3 regions of the Cellulosimicrobium sp. NPDC030954 genome follow, and region 2 is predicted to be linked to each of the others. Evidence: predicted binding sites of a transcription regulator. Region 2 holds the regulator's gene; each other region holds the start of a gene.

Region 1 (4,987 bases), on a different contig from region 2:
TCGACGGCGGGGAACGGAAAAGGAGGTCTAGCGGCCTCCCTTTCCAAGGTATAGCGCACGGGGGGTCTTGCGGCAAGAGCCCCCTGGGGGCGCAGAATCTCCGTTCGTGCGCGGGCCGTCGTCGGTCCGCGCCGTCCCGCTCGACCTCGGACCGGAGCTGATGACGTTGCCCGACGCCCCCGTGACCGCCGACCGCACGACCGACCCGACCGCCCGTCCGACCCCGGGCGGCGCCCGGATCTTCGACCTCCCCGACCGCCTGGCAGCGAAGGCCGACCCCGCGCTCGTCGCCGCCGACGAGCGGCACCTCGCCGCGATCGCGGCGAGCCTCGAGCACTCCGTCGCGGACCTCGCGCAGCGCCTCGACGCGGCGCGCCGCGCGCCCGGCGGGAGCGGGACGGAGGCGCTCGAGCGTGACCAGGAGATCCACCGGCTCAGCGGGCGGCTGCACCTCCTGCAGCGCTACGGCGTCGACCTGTGCCTGGGCCGCATGACGTTCGCCGACGGCTCCGCCCCGGTCTACGTGGGGCGCGTGGGCCTCACGGACCCGGCGGGGGAGCGGCTGCTCGTCGACTGGCGCTCGCCCGCCGCGGAGCCGTACTTCGCCGCGACGCCCGCGCACCCGCTCGGCCTCGCGGCGCGCCGTCGGTACCGGTGGGCGCGTGGTCGCGTCACGGACTACTGGGACGAGGAGCTCGTGCCCGACGGCGCCGGGTCGGGTGCGGCGCTCGACGACCAGTCGGCGTTCGTCGCGAGCCTCGGCGCGAGCCGGTCGCCGCGCATGCGCGACGTGCTCGGCACGATCCAGGCGGACCAGGACGCGATCGTGCGCGCGGGCTCGCGCGGCGCGCTCGTCGTCGACGGGGGCCCCGGCACGGGCAAGACCGTCGTGGCGCTGCACCGCGCCGCCTACCTCCTGTACGCCGACCCCCAGGTGGGCGCGGGGCACGGGGGCGTGCTCGTCGTCGGGCCGAGCCGCCCGTACCTCTCCTACGTCGCCGACGTGCTGCCCGGGCTCGGCGAGGACGGCGTGCAGACCTGCACGCTGCGCGACCTCGTCCCCGAGGGCGCGACGGCGCGCGCGGAGACCGACCCCGAGGTCGCCCGGCTCAAGGCGTCTGCCGACCTCGTCGCGGCGATCGAGCCGGCCGTGCGGTTCTCCGAGCGCCCGCCCACCGAGGGCATGGAGGTCGAGACGCCGTGGGCCGACGTCTGGCTCTCCACCGCCGACTGGGCGGAGGCGTTCGAGTCCGTGGACCCCGGCACCCCGCACAACGAGGCGCGTGACGACGTCTGGGCAGCGCTGGTCGAGATCCTCGTGGACAAGACGGTGGGCGAGGAGACCGCGGAGGACGCCGGGGACCTGTCGGCCGACGACGTGCGCCGCGCCCTGCGCAGCCACCGCGCGCTCGGCGCCGCGTTCGACCGCGCGTGGCCGCTCGTCGAGGCGACGGACCTCGTGGCCGACCTGTGGTCGGTGCCCGCCTACCTGCGCCTGTGCGCGCCGTCGCTCACGCCCGCGGAGGTGCGCGCGCTCCAGCGCGCGGACGCGCAGGCCTGGACGACGGCGGACCTGCCGCTGCTCGACGCCGCGCGGCAGCGCCTGGGCGACCCGGAGGCGTCGCGACGCCGTCGCCGCAACGAGGCCGCCGCGGCGGCCGAGCGGGCCCGGATGGACGACGTCGTCGACCACCTCGTGGCGTCCGACGACAGCGAGCTCATGGTCATGACGATGCTCAAGGGGCAGGACCTGCGCGACGCGCTCGTCGACGACGGCGCGCTGGTCACGGCCACGCCCGACCGGCTCGCGGGTCCGTTCGCGCACGTCGTCGTCGACGAGGCGCAGGAGCTCACCGACGCCGAGTGGCAGATGGTGCTGAGGCGCTGCCCGTCACGCAGCGTCACGGTCGTCGGGGACCGCGCGCAGGCCCGCCACGGGTTCGCGGAGGGCTGGCGCGAGCGGCTCGGGCGCGTCGGGTTCGACCGGGTCGCGGAGGCGTCGCTGAGCGTCAACTACCGCACGCCGCAGGAGGTCATGGCGGCGGCGGAGCCCGTCATCCGGGCGGCGCTCCCGGACGCCAACGTCCCGACGTCGGTGCGCAGCACGGGCGTGCCGGTCGCCCACGGGGCGGTCGCGGACCTCGACGGGATCCTCGACGCGTGGCTCGCCGAGCACGCCGAGGGCACGGCCTGCGTGATCGGCGGCGCGGGGTCCGTCGCGGCGTCGACCGAGTCGGTCGCGGCGCGGCTCGGGGAGGACGGGGCGTCGCGCGTGCAGGTGCTCACGCCGGAGACGGCGAAGGGACTCGAGTTCGACCTCGTCGTCCTCGTGGACCCGCAGACGTTCGGCGACGGCGTCGAGGGCGCGGTCGACCGCTACGTCGCGATGACGCGCGCGACGCAGCGCCTCGTCGTCCTGGATCGCTGACGATCGCCCGCCGAACACGACATGGAGGTCGCCAAGGAGCTTGTGGCGACCTTCATGTCGTGCTCGGCGGGTTGGGCGGGTCAGGCGACCGGGACGGCCAGGTCCTCGACGACCTCGACACCGGGCAGGCGGCCCAGCAGGTCGCCGGGAAGCAGCAGCTTCGAGCGCCGCACGCCGCTGCCGATCAGCGCGTGCGCGCCGTCGGTCACGATGCGCGAGTCCACGAGGACGCGCCACCCGTCCGGGAGCCCGACGGGCGTGATGCCGCCGTACTCCATGCCGGACTCGGCCGTCGCACGGTCGGTCGGCAGGAACGACGCCTTGCGCACGTCGAGCAGCTTGCGGACGCGCGTGTTGACGTCGGCGCGCGTGTGCGCGCGCACCACGGCGGCGGCGACCCGCTCGTCGCCCGCCCGCGCGCCGCCCACGACGACGCAGTTCGCCGACGCCTCGACGGGCAGGTCGAACGCGGCGTTGAGCGTCGCGGTGTCCGCGAGGTCGGGGTCGATCTCCGTCACGGCGACGAGCGCCGCGACGTCCGGGTCGGCCTCGGCCCACCGGCGCAGCGCGTCGGCGGTCACGGGGGCGACGAGGTCGAGGTGGTCGAGCGCGGGCTCCCAGGTGAGCGAGCCGAGCGTGGGCAGGGTCGTGCGGGCGTCCATGGCGCCAGCCTGCCATCCGGCGGGGCATCGTGCGGCGAGGACCGGCTGCCGAGCATGCGGTCGTGGCTCGCTCTGCACGCCGCACGGGCTGCGACTCCGTGCTCGGCGGGAGGAAGAGGTTCAGGTAGAGGTCGAGGGTTCGGGTCAACCCTCGAGCGACGGTCGAGGGTTGCGGCGGGCATCTCGGACGAAGCCGACGGCTCTCACCTGCGGAGTTGACACCCCGCGACGGCGGTCGTTCACTGGAAGTGTTCGAACGCCTGTTCGAACGATGGTGGGTGCAGAACGACGCCCCCAGCAGTCGACGCGCGGTGCGCGTCCCGTCCGAGCAGCATCCCGGGAGGCGAGATGACCCTTCTCGCCGACCCCGCCGAACGGGCGGGGGCACCAGACCCGACGGTCGCGGCCGTCGACAAGGCCGAGCGCGCCCGCGCCGTCCTGCGCCGTGCGGAGGAGCGTACGGGCGTCCGCCGACACCGCACGGTCGCCGCCCCCGCGGTCCCGGCAGCACCGGCCGCCGTCCCGCGCGCCGACGTCCCGCGCGCCGACGTCCCGCTCGCCGACGTCTCCTCGCCGACGGTCGCCCGGCCGACCCCTGTCGTGCCGGCCGAGCGCCCGGCGCGCGCCCGCGGCCGCCACGTCGCGATGCGGGACCCGAGCCGGGACGCGGGCACGGACGAGCGGGTGTGGCCGGTGCACGACGCGCTCGCGCCGCTCCTCCCGCTCGGCGCCCTGCAGCGTGGCACCGCGCTGGCGGTGCGCGGCTCGACGAGCCTCCTGCTCGCGCTCGTCGCGCGGCCCTCCCGGTCCGGGGCATGGACCGCAGCGGTCGGGTTCCCCGCGGTCGGGCTGCTCGCGGCCGCCGACGTCGGCGCGGACCTCGACCGCGTCGTGCTCGTCCCGCGCCCCGGCCCCGACGCGGCGCTCGCGATCTCGGCGCTCGTCGACGGCCTGGACGTCGTGGTCGTCGGGCCCGACGCCGCCCTCACCGACACCGACCGGCGTCGCCTCACCGCCCGGGCGCGCGAGCGCGGGGCGCTGCTCGTCGCGGCCACGGCGTGGCCGGGCGCGCACGTCGTGCTCACCGTGACGGGCGGCGGCTGGTCCGGGGCCGACCGCGGGGCGGGCTGGCTGCGCCGGCGCACGCTCGTCGTCGAGCGGGCGGGTCGCGGGGGCGCCGCGCGCCCCGTGCGGGTCGAGGTCGAGCTCCCGTTCGCCCACGAGGACTGGCCCGCGTTCCTCGCCGAGGACGCCCGCGGCACCCGGCCCGCGGCCGGGACCGGCGCCACCGTGGCCGAGACCGCCGCGACCGCCCATGAGACCGCCCACGGGACCGCCGTCGGCCCCGCCCGGGTCGACGACCCCGACCGGCCCTCCCGGCTCCGGCTCGTCGGATGAGCACGAGCCCGACCCGCACGGCCGCCCTGTGGGTGCCGGACTGGCCGGTGCTCGCGGCGATGGCGGTGCGCGACGTCCCCGCGCACGTCCCCGCCGCGACGCACGACGGCCGTCGCGTCGTCGCCGTCTCCGCGACCGCGCGGGCCCACGGCGTGCGCCGGGGCATGCGCCGCCGTCGGGCCCGGGAGTGCTGCCCGGAGCTCGAGCTGCTCGACGTCGACGACGCGCGCGACGCCCGCGAGTTCGAGCCCGTCGCCCTCGCGGCCGAGACCGTCGTCGCGGGGCTGGAGATCACCCGGCCCGGCCTCCTGCTCCTGCCGGCCGCCGGGGCGAGCCGCTATCACGGGTCGGACGTCGCGCTCGCGGAGGCGCTCGTCGCGCGCGTCGCCGAGCGCACCGGGCACGAGAGCCAGGTGGGCGTCGCCGACGGCATCCTCGCGGCCGTGCTCGCAGCGCGGGACGCCGCCGTCGTCGCGCCCGGCGGCTCCGCCGCGTTCCT
Region 2 (4,987 bases):
GTCGTCCGAGGTGCGCGAGTCGACGACGCGGGAGTCCGCGTGGCGGCAGAACGGGCAGTGCATGGCGGGCTCCTCCGCGGGTTCGCGCCGACAGGTCGGCGCGACGAACGTATGCCGTCGCGGCAGGACGGTGCAACACGCCTCCGACGCCGGCGGCTCGCGCGCGGTGACGCGGCGGCGCGCGGGCAGCCGCACCGGGGCGCGTGGACGGCAGAACGGGGGCGGTCGTGTTCGACCGCCCCCGTCGGGACGCCCCCGTCCCCATCTCGCGCGTGACTCGCCTCACGCGCGGTGACGTGCACAGGAGTCGCGGTGGACCGCGTGCTCCTCGCCTCGTCCGCCCAGCCCCCCAGCCGGCGTTGTGAGGTGACACTAACTTAGGGTGACCTAAATGCCACCGCAACCCCTGCGCACCGTGCGGAGCCGTTTCCTCCCGTGTCCTGCGTCACACCGCACCGTCCTGCGTCACACCGCACCGGCCCCCTGAGACCGCGGGGCTCGGCGTCAGGCGGATGTCGGCAGGAGGATCCTCTGACCGGCCTGGAGGCCCGACGACGAGAGCCCGTTGAGCTCGGCGAGCCCGCTCACGACGTCGCGCAGGTCCTCGCCCGGGGCCGCCACGCCCTGCGCGAGCTCCCAGAGGGTCTCGCCCGAACTCACGACGTGGACCCGGACCTCCAGAGGCTCTCCCGGACCGCTCGCGACGGCGACGCCCACCCGTGCGGCGAGCAGCAGGACCACGGCGGCCAGGAGCACGAGGACCACGCGGCCCCGCCGCGTGAGCCGCAGCGGCCGCTCCCCCGCTCGCCCTGCCCCAGGGCCGAGGGGCCCGACCGTCGAGATCGTCATCGCATCCATCCCTGCTCCGTCCCGGCCCGCGGGCCCGATCGCCTTCCCCGGTCGATCGGACGCCGCGAGCCCTTCGCCTCCGCGCCGACCCGGACCGGTCGAACACGTGTACGTAGAACACCTGTACGAAGGTCTATCACGAACGACCCACGGAGTCGAGACATGCTCGAACAGGTGTTTGATTCGTGTCGCAACCTCCCCTAGCCTGGGGTCAGGTCGGTTCGCCGGACATGTCCGCTCGGACCCGGAGGGGCGACCGAGGTCCCGGAGCGCACGCGCCGGGGAGGGGAGGCTGCAGGCCCGGGAGGCGTCGGCGGCCGCGACGGACGAAGGCGGAGCGACCATGGCGGGACGAGGCACGGACAGGGCACGGGGGCTCGCCGAGGTGCGCGAGCTCCCGGACGGGTCGGCGGGAGGTGACGGGCTCACGCCGCGGCAGCGCCTCGTGCTCGAGACCATCCGCGCGTGCGTCGAGCAGCGCGGCTACCCGCCGAGCATGCGGGAGATCGGCGAGGCCGTGGGCCTGACGAGCCCGTCGTCGGTGAAGCACCAGCTCACGACGCTCGAGCGCAAGGGGTTCCTGCGGCGCGACCCGAACCGCCCCCGCGCGATCGAGGTCGTTCAACCGGACGACGCGCGCCGCGCCACCCCGCTCACGGCGGCGGGCTCCGCGACCGAGCCCGCGTACGACGAGGCGCACCCGGCGCCGTCGTACGTCCCGGTGGTCGGCCGCATCGCCGCCGGCGGCCCGATCCTCGCGGAGCAGGTCGTCGAGGACGTCTTCCCGCTGCCCCGCCAGCTCGTCGGCGAGGGCGAGCTCTTCCTCCTGCGGGTGCAGGGCGACTCGATGGTCGACGCCGCGATCTGCGACGGCGACTGGGTCGTCGTACGCCGCCAGCCCGTGGCGGAGAACGGCGAGATCGTCGCGGCGATGATCGACGGCGAGGCCACGGTGAAGTCCCTGCGCCGCGCGGACGGTCGCGTCTGGCTCATGCCGCACAACGCGGCGTACGACCCGATCCCGGGCGACGACGCCCAGGTCCTCGGGCGCGTCGTCTCCGTCCTGCGCAGCCTCTGAGCGCACGGGGTCCGGTCCCCGTCGTCGTCCCCGTCACAGTCACAGTCACCGAGCACGGCGAGAGCCGGGTGGTCGTCGACCACCCGGCTCTCGCGGTGCGCGGACCCCGTCGGCGGGCCCGGTGGGTCAGAGGCCGAAGCGCCGGGCGACGCCCCGCAGCGACTCCGCGGACGAGCGCAGCCCGGCGAGCTCTGCCGCGGCCAGCGGCACCTCGACCCGCTCGCTGGCGCCGCGACGGTCGACGAGCGTGGGCAGCGAGAGGCACACGTCGTCGAGCCCGTACGCGCCGTCGAGCAGCGTCGAGACGGGCAGGATGCGGTGCTCGTCGTCGAGCACGGCCTCGATGATGCGCGTGCCCGCGAGCCCGACGGCGTAGTTCGTCGCCCCCTTGCCCTCGATGATCCGATAGGCCGACTGCACGACCTCGCGCGCGATGTCGTCGCGCACCGCCTCGGTCAGCGGGCCACGGCCACCGAGTCCCGGCCACTCGAGGAGCGGCACGCCGCCGATGGTCGCCGAGCTCCATAGCGGGATCTCGCTGTCGCCGTGCTCGCCGGCGATGTACGCGTGGACGTTCTGCACCGCCACGCCGCAGTGCTGGGCCACGAGGAAGCGCAGGCGCGACGAGTCGAGCACCGTCCCGCTGCCGAAGAGCTGCGACGGTGGCAGCCCCGAGAACTTGAGCGCCGCGTACGTGACGATGTCGACCGGGTTCGTCACCATGACGTAGACCGCGTCCGGGGCGACCTCCACCAGCCCGGGAAGGATCGTGCGCATGAGGCCGATCGTGCCCTCGGCGAGGTCGAGCCGCGTCTGGCCGGGCTTCTGCTTGGCCCCGGCCGTCACGACGACCACGTCGGCCCCTGCGCACACCGCGACGTCGTCCGACCCCTCGACGCGGGCCATCGGCATGAACTGGATGCCGTGCTGGAGGTCGAGCACCTCCGCCTCGACCTTCGCCCGGTTCACGTCCAGGAGCGCGACCGTGCGCGCGGCCCCGCGCATGAGGGCCGCGTAGGCCAGCGTCGACCCGACGGCGCCCGCGCCGACGATCGCCAGCTTGGTCGTCCGCGCTCCCCCTCCCGGCCCGCCCGTGGTCGCGTCGCCCGTGCCGTGCGGGGACGTGCTCGTCGTCATGTCGCCTCCGTGAAGTTCGCTGGGTTCCCTGATGCTCGCGGGAAAGGACTCAGCCTAGAGCGGTGAGGCGCCGGAGCGCAGCGGTGGCGACGTCACGGTCCGTCGTCTGCCAGAACCCCGGCATGGACCGCGTGAGGAACGTCCCGTAGCGCGCGGTCACGAGGCGCGGGTCGAGGACCGCGACCACGCCACGGTCCGCCGTCGACCGGACGAGCCGACCGGCGCCCTGCGCCAGCAGGAGCGCGGCGTGCGTCGCCGAGACCTGCATGAACCCGTTGCCGCCCGCGGCCTCGACGGCACGGGCCCGCGCCGACTTCACCGGGTCGTCCGGGCGCGGGAACGGGATCCGGTCGATGAGCACGAGATGGCACGACGGCCCCGGGACGTCGACGCCCTGCCACAGCGACAGCGTGCCGAACAGGCACGTCGCCGGGTCGTCGGCGAACTCGCGCACGAGCGTGGGGAGCTGGTCGTCGCCCTGGCACAGGATCGGCACGTCGAGCCGCTCGCGCATCGCCTCCGCAGCGGCCACCGCGGCGCGACGCGACGAGAACAGGCCGAGCGTGCGGCCGCCCGCCGCTTCCACGAGCGCGGCGATCTCGTCGAGCTGGTGCTCCGTGGACGCCTCGCGGCCGGGCGTCGGCAGCCGCTTGGCGACGTAGAGGATGCCCTGCCGCGCGTAGTCGAACGGGCTGCCGACGTCGAGCCCGCGCCACCGCGGCGCGTCGGCGTCCCCGCTCTCGCCGCCGCCGAGCCCGAAGGTGCGCGCGACGGCGTCGAAGCTCCCGCCGAGCGCGAGCGTCGCCGAGGTGAAGACCCCGGTGCGCTCGGCGAGCAGGTGCGTGCGGATGAGGCCCGCGACGCCCAGCGGGGCGGCGTGCAGGCGGCTCGCGCCCTCCCCGAACCGGTCGGCCGACCAACCGCCCTCGCCGGGCCGGGAGCACCAGAGCACGTCGTGCCCGGTCGGGTCCGCGGCCATGCGCTCGGCGACCTCGAAGAGCTGCAGCATGGTCGACTGCGCCATCTTCAGGCCGGAGTCGGGCTGGGCCGGCTTGGTGACCCCGGTCTCGGGCTTGAGCGTCGAGAGCACCTCGCGCGCGGCGTCGCGCACGGCGGCGACGGCGGAGCGCGCGCCCTCGGGCAGCCCGTCCGGGAACCGCTCGGCGGGCAGCGCTCCGACGACCGTGCCGAACGCGGCCGAGGCCGCGTCCAGCGCGTCCGTCGTGACGCCCCCGTGCCGCCGCGCGAGGCGGGCCGCGCTCTCGATCGCCGGGACGGAGAGGTCGACCGTCGCCGCCGCGGTCACCCGGTCGGCGAGCTCGTGCGCCTCGTCGACGACGAGCACGTCGTGCTCGGGCAGCACGCCGGGCGAGCCCATCGCGGCGATGCCGAGCATCGCGTGGTTGGTCACCACGACGTCGGCCTCCCGTGCCGTCGCGCGCGCCTTCTCGGGGAAGCACTCGGCGAGCAGGGGGCACCGCTGGCCGAGGCACTCGAGCGCCGTGACCGAGACCTGCCGCCACGCCTTGTCGCTCACCCCCGGCACGAGGTCGTCCCGGTCCCCGGTCGACGTCTCGTCGGCCCACTCGCGCAGGCGCACGACCTGCTCGCCGAGCGCCGCGGCGCTGGTCCCGCCGCGTGCGGCGGGGTGGTCGGCGGCGCCCGCGGACTCGCCCGGCAGGTCGAACAGCGTCGGCTCGTCGGCCGGGTACCCGCCCGCGATCTTGTGGACGCACAGGTAGTTGTGCCAGCCCTTGAGGAGCGCGATCGTCGCGGGGCGCGGGAGGCGGTCAGCGACGGCGTCGGCGACGAGCGGGAGGTCGCGCGTGATGACCTGGCGCTGGAGCGCCAGCGTCGCGGTCGAGACGATCACCCGCTCGTCGGTCGCCACCGCGTGCCGCACCGCGGGCACGAGGTACCCGA
Region 3 (4,987 bases), on a different contig from region 2:
GAGGCCGCGGAGAACGTCGCGGAGTCGCTGACGAAGGGCATGCGCGTCATCGTGCAGGGCCGCCTCGTCCAGCGCTCGTACGAGACCCGCGAGGGGGAGAAGCGCACCGTCGTCGAGCTGCAGGTGGACGAGATCGGTCCCTCCCTGCGCTACGCCTCCGCGAAGGTCACCCGCGCCCAGCGCTCGGGTGGCGGTGGCGGCGGCTTCGGCGGCGGTGGCGGCTACGGAGGTGGCGCCAACTCCGGCGGCGCCTCCGGCGGCGGATTCAGCTCCGGCGGCGGTCAGCAGCAGAGCGACGACCCGTGGGCCACGGCTGGCCCCGCGTCGTCCGGTGGTTCGTTCTCCGACGAGCCCCCGTTCTGATCGCCCGCCACTCCCAGAACACACACCCGTCCCCGTGGGTGCCGCACCGCTCGCCGGTGCGGACCGCGCGCGGGGATCGCACCTTGTAGAGGAGCAACACCATGGCGAAGCCTGTGGTGCGCAAGCCCAAGAAGAAGTCCAACCCGCTGAAGTCGGCCAAGATCGAGTCGGTCGACTACAAGGACACCGCGCTGCTGCGCAAGTTCATCTCCGACCGCGGCAAGATCCGTGCGCGTCGCGTGACCGGCGTCTCCGTCCAGGAGCAGCGCCAGATCGCCCGTGCGGTGAAGAACGCGCGCGAGATGGCGCTGCTGCCGTACACGTCGACGGCTCGCTGAGCGGGAAGGGAGAGAACTCATGGCCAAGCTGATCCTGACCCACGAGGTCACCGGTCTCGGTGAGCCCGGCGACGTCGTCGAGGTGAAGGACGGGTACGCCCGTAACTTCCTCGTCCCGCGCAAGCTCGCCACGCCGTGGTCCAAGGGCGCCGAGTCGCAGGTGACTGCGATCCGCAAGGCGCGCAAGGCCCGCGAGATCGCGTCGCTCGACGACGCGAAGGCGATCCGCGACTCGCTGCAGTCGAAGCCGGTCGTCGTCGAGGCGAAGGCCGGCGCTGCCGGTCGCCTCTTCGGTGCCGTGACGACGGCGGACATCGCGTCCGCCGTGACCGCCGCGGGCGCGTCGGTCGACAAGCGCAAGATCGAGATCGGCCAGCCGATCAAGGCGACGGGGGACTACACGGTCTCCGTCCGCCTCCACCCGGAGGTCTCCGCGACCCTCGCGGTGAAGGTCGTCGCTGCCTGATCTGCTGCTGAGCAGTCCTCGAAGGCCCGGTCCCTCCTCGGAGGGGCCGGGCCTTGGTGCTGTTCACGCCGTCCCGGTGACCATCCAGGCGCTGCCCCGGGCGCGCAGGCCCGTGGTGACGGCGCGGGCGGCCATGAAGACCCCCGCGAAGGCGAGCCACAACCACGCGAGGCCCGCTGCGCCGTCGGGCGCCCACTGCCGGACGGCGAGGGCGAACGGCACGTAGACCACGAGCGTGAGCATCCCGGCCCAGGCGAGGAACCGGCCGTCTCCGGCGCCGATGAGGACGCCGTCGAGCACGAACACCCAGCCCGCCATGGGCAGGAGCAGCCCGCACACGGCCATGCCGACCGCCACCGCGGCGCGCACCTCCAGGTCGGACGTGAAGAGCAGCGCGAACCACCAGCCGCCCGCGGCCATGACGACCCCGAGGGCTGCGCCCGCCGCGACCCCCCACTGCAGGGTGCGGCGCAGGACGGCCCGGACGCGCGGGACGTCGTCGGCCCCGAGCCCGTGGCCGACGAGCGCCTGCGCGGCGATGGCGAGCGCGTCGAGGGCGAAGGCGGCGAGCCCCCAGACGGAGTTCACGACCTGGTAGCCGGCGAGCGTGACCTCGCCGAGCCCGGTCGCGACGAACACGGTGAGGAGGATCGCGAGGCGCAGCGAGAGGGTGCGGACGAAGAGCGGCGCCCCGGCGCGCGCGTTCGACCAGATGCCGCCGGCCGCGGGGCGCAGGGACGCGCCGTGGCGGCGCGCGCCGCGTACGACCACGACGACGAGCACCGCGCCCATGGTGAGCTGCGCGACGGCCGTCCCGATGCCCGAGCCGGCGATCCCGAGGCCCGCACCGTAGACGAGGACGACGTTGAGGACCGCGTTGAACGTCGCGCCGCCTGCCGCGACCCACAGGGGCGTCTTCGTGTCCTGCATGCCGCGCAGGACGCCCGTGGAGGCGAGGACGAGGAGCATCCCGGGGAGGCCGAGGGCGGACCAGCGCAGGTAGACGACGGCGTGCTCGGCGACGTCGCCCGTCCCGCCCATCGCCCCGACGGCCCAGGGCGCGGTCGCCCACAGGGCGGCGGCGAGGAGCACGCCGAGCCCGACGGCGAGCCACAGGCCGTCCACGCCCGACTGGAGCGCCTCGCGCGTGTGCCCGGCGCCGATGCGGCGGGCGACGGCGGCCGTGGTCGCGTAGGCGAGGAAGACGCACAGCCCGACGAGGGTGACCAGGAGCGTCGAGGCGAGCGAGAGCCCGGCGAGCTGCGCGGTGCCGAGGTGGCCGACGACGGCGCTGTCGACGAGGACGAAGAGCGGCTCCGCGACGAGCGCGCCGAGGGCGGGGACGGCGAGCGCGAGGATCTCGCGGTCGAGCAGGGAGCGGGTGCGGCGTCCTGTGGACGACGGCGCGGGGTCGGGTGGCGTCCGGGTGTCGCCGGAGTGGCCGGGCGGTGTCCGGCGTGTCGTCGGCGTGTCGTCGGACTTTCTTTCTTCCACACCCCTGAGGGTAGTGACGAGGCTGGTCAGAGGCCCCTCGCGCTGATGTACACAGGGAGATCGTGACGTTGTCCACACGGTTATCCACCGGGTGTGCACAGTGACGGGGACTGTGTCCACAGGTTCGGGGGTCCCTGTCCACCGGGCGTGCACAGGGTCGTTTGCGGCCTGCAGGACGGCGTTCTAGTGTCGCGGGGTCGTGCCTGTCGGAGGCGGGAGGCGCGGTCACCGGGACAGTCGTGTGGGTGGCCCGCGGTAGAACACGTGTACGACGAAGGTTTGTCCCGGTCGCGCGGTCCCTCGTGGGTCGTGGCGGCTTCGGGGGAGCGAGGGGCGCATGTCGATCGAGGAGCTCGAGGAGAGCTACGGGGGCCCGGGGCCGTCAGGTTTCGACCGGACACCGCCCCAGGACGTCGCGGCGGAGATGAGCGTGCTCGGCGGCATGCTGCTGTCCAAGGACGCCATCGCCGACGTCATCGAGCAGATCCGCGGCTCCGACTTCTACCGTCCCGCGCACGAGGTCGTGTACGAGTCGATCATCGACCTCTACGGCCGCGGCGAGCCCGCCGACGCCATCACCGTCGTCGCGGAGCTCACCAAGCGCGGCGAGCTCCAGCGCATCGGTGGCGCCCCGTACATCCACGACCTCATGGCTGGCGTCCCGACCGCCGCGAACGCCGGGTACTACGCGCGCATCGTGCGCGAGCGCGCCGTGCTCCGGCGCCTCGTCGAGGCCGGCACGCGCATCGTCCAGCTCGGCTACGCGACCGACGGCGGCGACGTCGACGAGATCGTCAACAACGCCCAGGCCGAGGTCTACGCCGTCACCGAGCGTCGGACCACCGAGGACTACCTTCCGCTCTCGGAGATCCTCGGCCCGACGTTCGACGAGATCGAGGCGGCCCAGGGCCGCGGCGAGGGCATGACCGGCGTCCCCACCGGCTACTCCGACTTCGACCGGCTCACCAACGGTCTGCACCCCGGCCAGATGATCGTCGTCGCGGCGCGACCGGCCATCGGCAAGGCCCTCGCCCTCGACACGCCCCTCGTCACGCCGTCGGGCTGGACGACGATGGGCGACGTCGCGGTCGGCGACCTGCTCGTGTCCGCGGACGGAACACCCACGCGCGTCGTCGGGGCGACCGAGGTCATGGTCGACCGCCCGTGCTACGAGGTCGAGCTCGACGACGGCACGGTGATCGTCGCGGACGCGCAGCACCAGTGGGTGACCTCGACCCGCGCCCAGCGGCGCGCGGCACGCGCCGGCGAGACGCCTGAGTCGTCCGTGCGCACGACCGAGGAGCTCGCCGCCACGGTCCGGACCGCGACGGCCGACCGGCGCGCGAACCACTCGATCGCCACCGCGGCGCCGCTCGACCTTCCCGAGGCCGACCTCCCGATCCATCCCTATGCACTCGGGGTCTGGCTGGGCGACGGCAGCTCCCGACGCGCCGAGTTCACGTCCGCCGACCCCGAGATCGCGATGCGGCTCGAGGGGCTGGGCTACGTCGCGCGGCCGGACGCGGACGACCTGCGCGCGCCCGGTGCGTCGGGAACCGACCACATCCCGGCTGCGTACCTCCGCGCGAGCGAGTCCCAGCGCCGGGAGCTCCTGGCGGGTCTGCTCGATACCGACGGCACCGTCATGCCGCAGGGCAGCGTCCAGATCAGCCTGACGAACGAGCGGCTCGCACGCGAGACGCGTGAGCTCATCCTGTCGCTCGGGTACCGCACGGGATGGTCGACGAAGACCGTGAAGGGGCGGACCGAGGCGTCGTCGACGGCGTACACGATCACCTTCACGACCGAGGACGACGTGTTCTGGCTGGAGCGCAAGCGCCTCGTCCACAAGGAGCGTCGTCGCCCGGGCACCGCGCGGCCCACGTCACGGTTCGTCGTCGACGTCCGCCGGGTCGAGTCGGTGCCGGTGCGCTGCGTCGAGGTCGACCATCCCTCGCACCTGTACCTGGCAGGACGATCGATGGTGCCGACGCACAACTCCGTGCTCGGCATCAACGTCGCGACTCACGCCGCGGTGCACCACCAGATGGCGTCCGTCATCTTCTCGCTGGAGATGAGCCGCAACGAGATCACCATGCGACTTCTGGCCGCGGAGGCGCGGGTTCCGCTGACGCGGATGCGGTCCGGGAAGATGGACGAGCAGGACTGGCAGAAGCTCGCGTCGACCATGGGCAAGGTGGCGGAGGCGCCGCTGTTCATCGACGACTCGCCCAACATGTCGCTCATGGAGATCCGGGCGAAGTGCCGGCGCCTCAAGCAGCGTCACGACCTCAAGCTCGTCGTGATCGACTACCTCCAGCTCATG

What was found. The regulator LexA, encoded in region 2, represses DNA repair genes until DNA is damaged. The targets are predictions, from matches to a motif close to TCGAACANNTGTTCGA.
Region 1: ACZ402_RS07420 (YbaK/EbsC family protein) is a predicted target of LexA. The motif match lies at 3,343-3,358, and genes of this name have one in related genera.
Region 3: ACZ402_RS13735 (replicative DNA helicase) is a predicted target of LexA. The motif match lies at 2,918-2,933, and genes of this name have one in related genera.

What each region holds. Positions count from the first base shown of each region.
Region 1 is NZ_JBVIFN010000002.1:533,593-538,579, forward strand. Features, by position in the region: gene helR (RNA polymerase recycling motor ATPase HelR) at 107-2,428, shown strand; gene ACZ402_RS07420 (YbaK/EbsC family protein) at 2,509-3,090, opposite strand; gene ACZ402_RS07425 (hypothetical protein) at 3,439-4,488, shown strand; gene ACZ402_RS07430 (DNA polymerase Y family protein) at 4,485-4,987, shown strand, end outside.
Region 2 is NZ_JBVIFN010000007.1:144,629-149,615, reverse strand. Features, by position in the region: gene nrdR (transcriptional regulator NrdR) at 1-63, opposite strand, end outside; gene ACZ402_RS14915 (LysM peptidoglycan-binding domain-containing protein) at 505-849, opposite strand; gene lexA (transcriptional repressor LexA) at 1,193-1,927, shown strand; gene ACZ402_RS14905 (L-lactate dehydrogenase) at 2,054-3,064, opposite strand; gene ACZ402_RS14900 (ATP-dependent DNA helicase) at 3,114-4,987, opposite strand, start outside.
Region 3 is NZ_JBVIFN010000006.1:163,568-168,554, reverse strand. Features, by position in the region: gene ACZ402_RS13755 (single-stranded DNA-binding protein) at 1-363, shown strand, start outside; gene rpsR (30S ribosomal protein S18) at 465-701, shown strand; gene rplI (50S ribosomal protein L9) at 721-1,167, shown strand; gene ACZ402_RS13740 (MATE family efflux transporter) at 1,231-2,541, opposite strand; gene ACZ402_RS13735 (replicative DNA helicase) at 2,999-4,987, shown strand, end outside.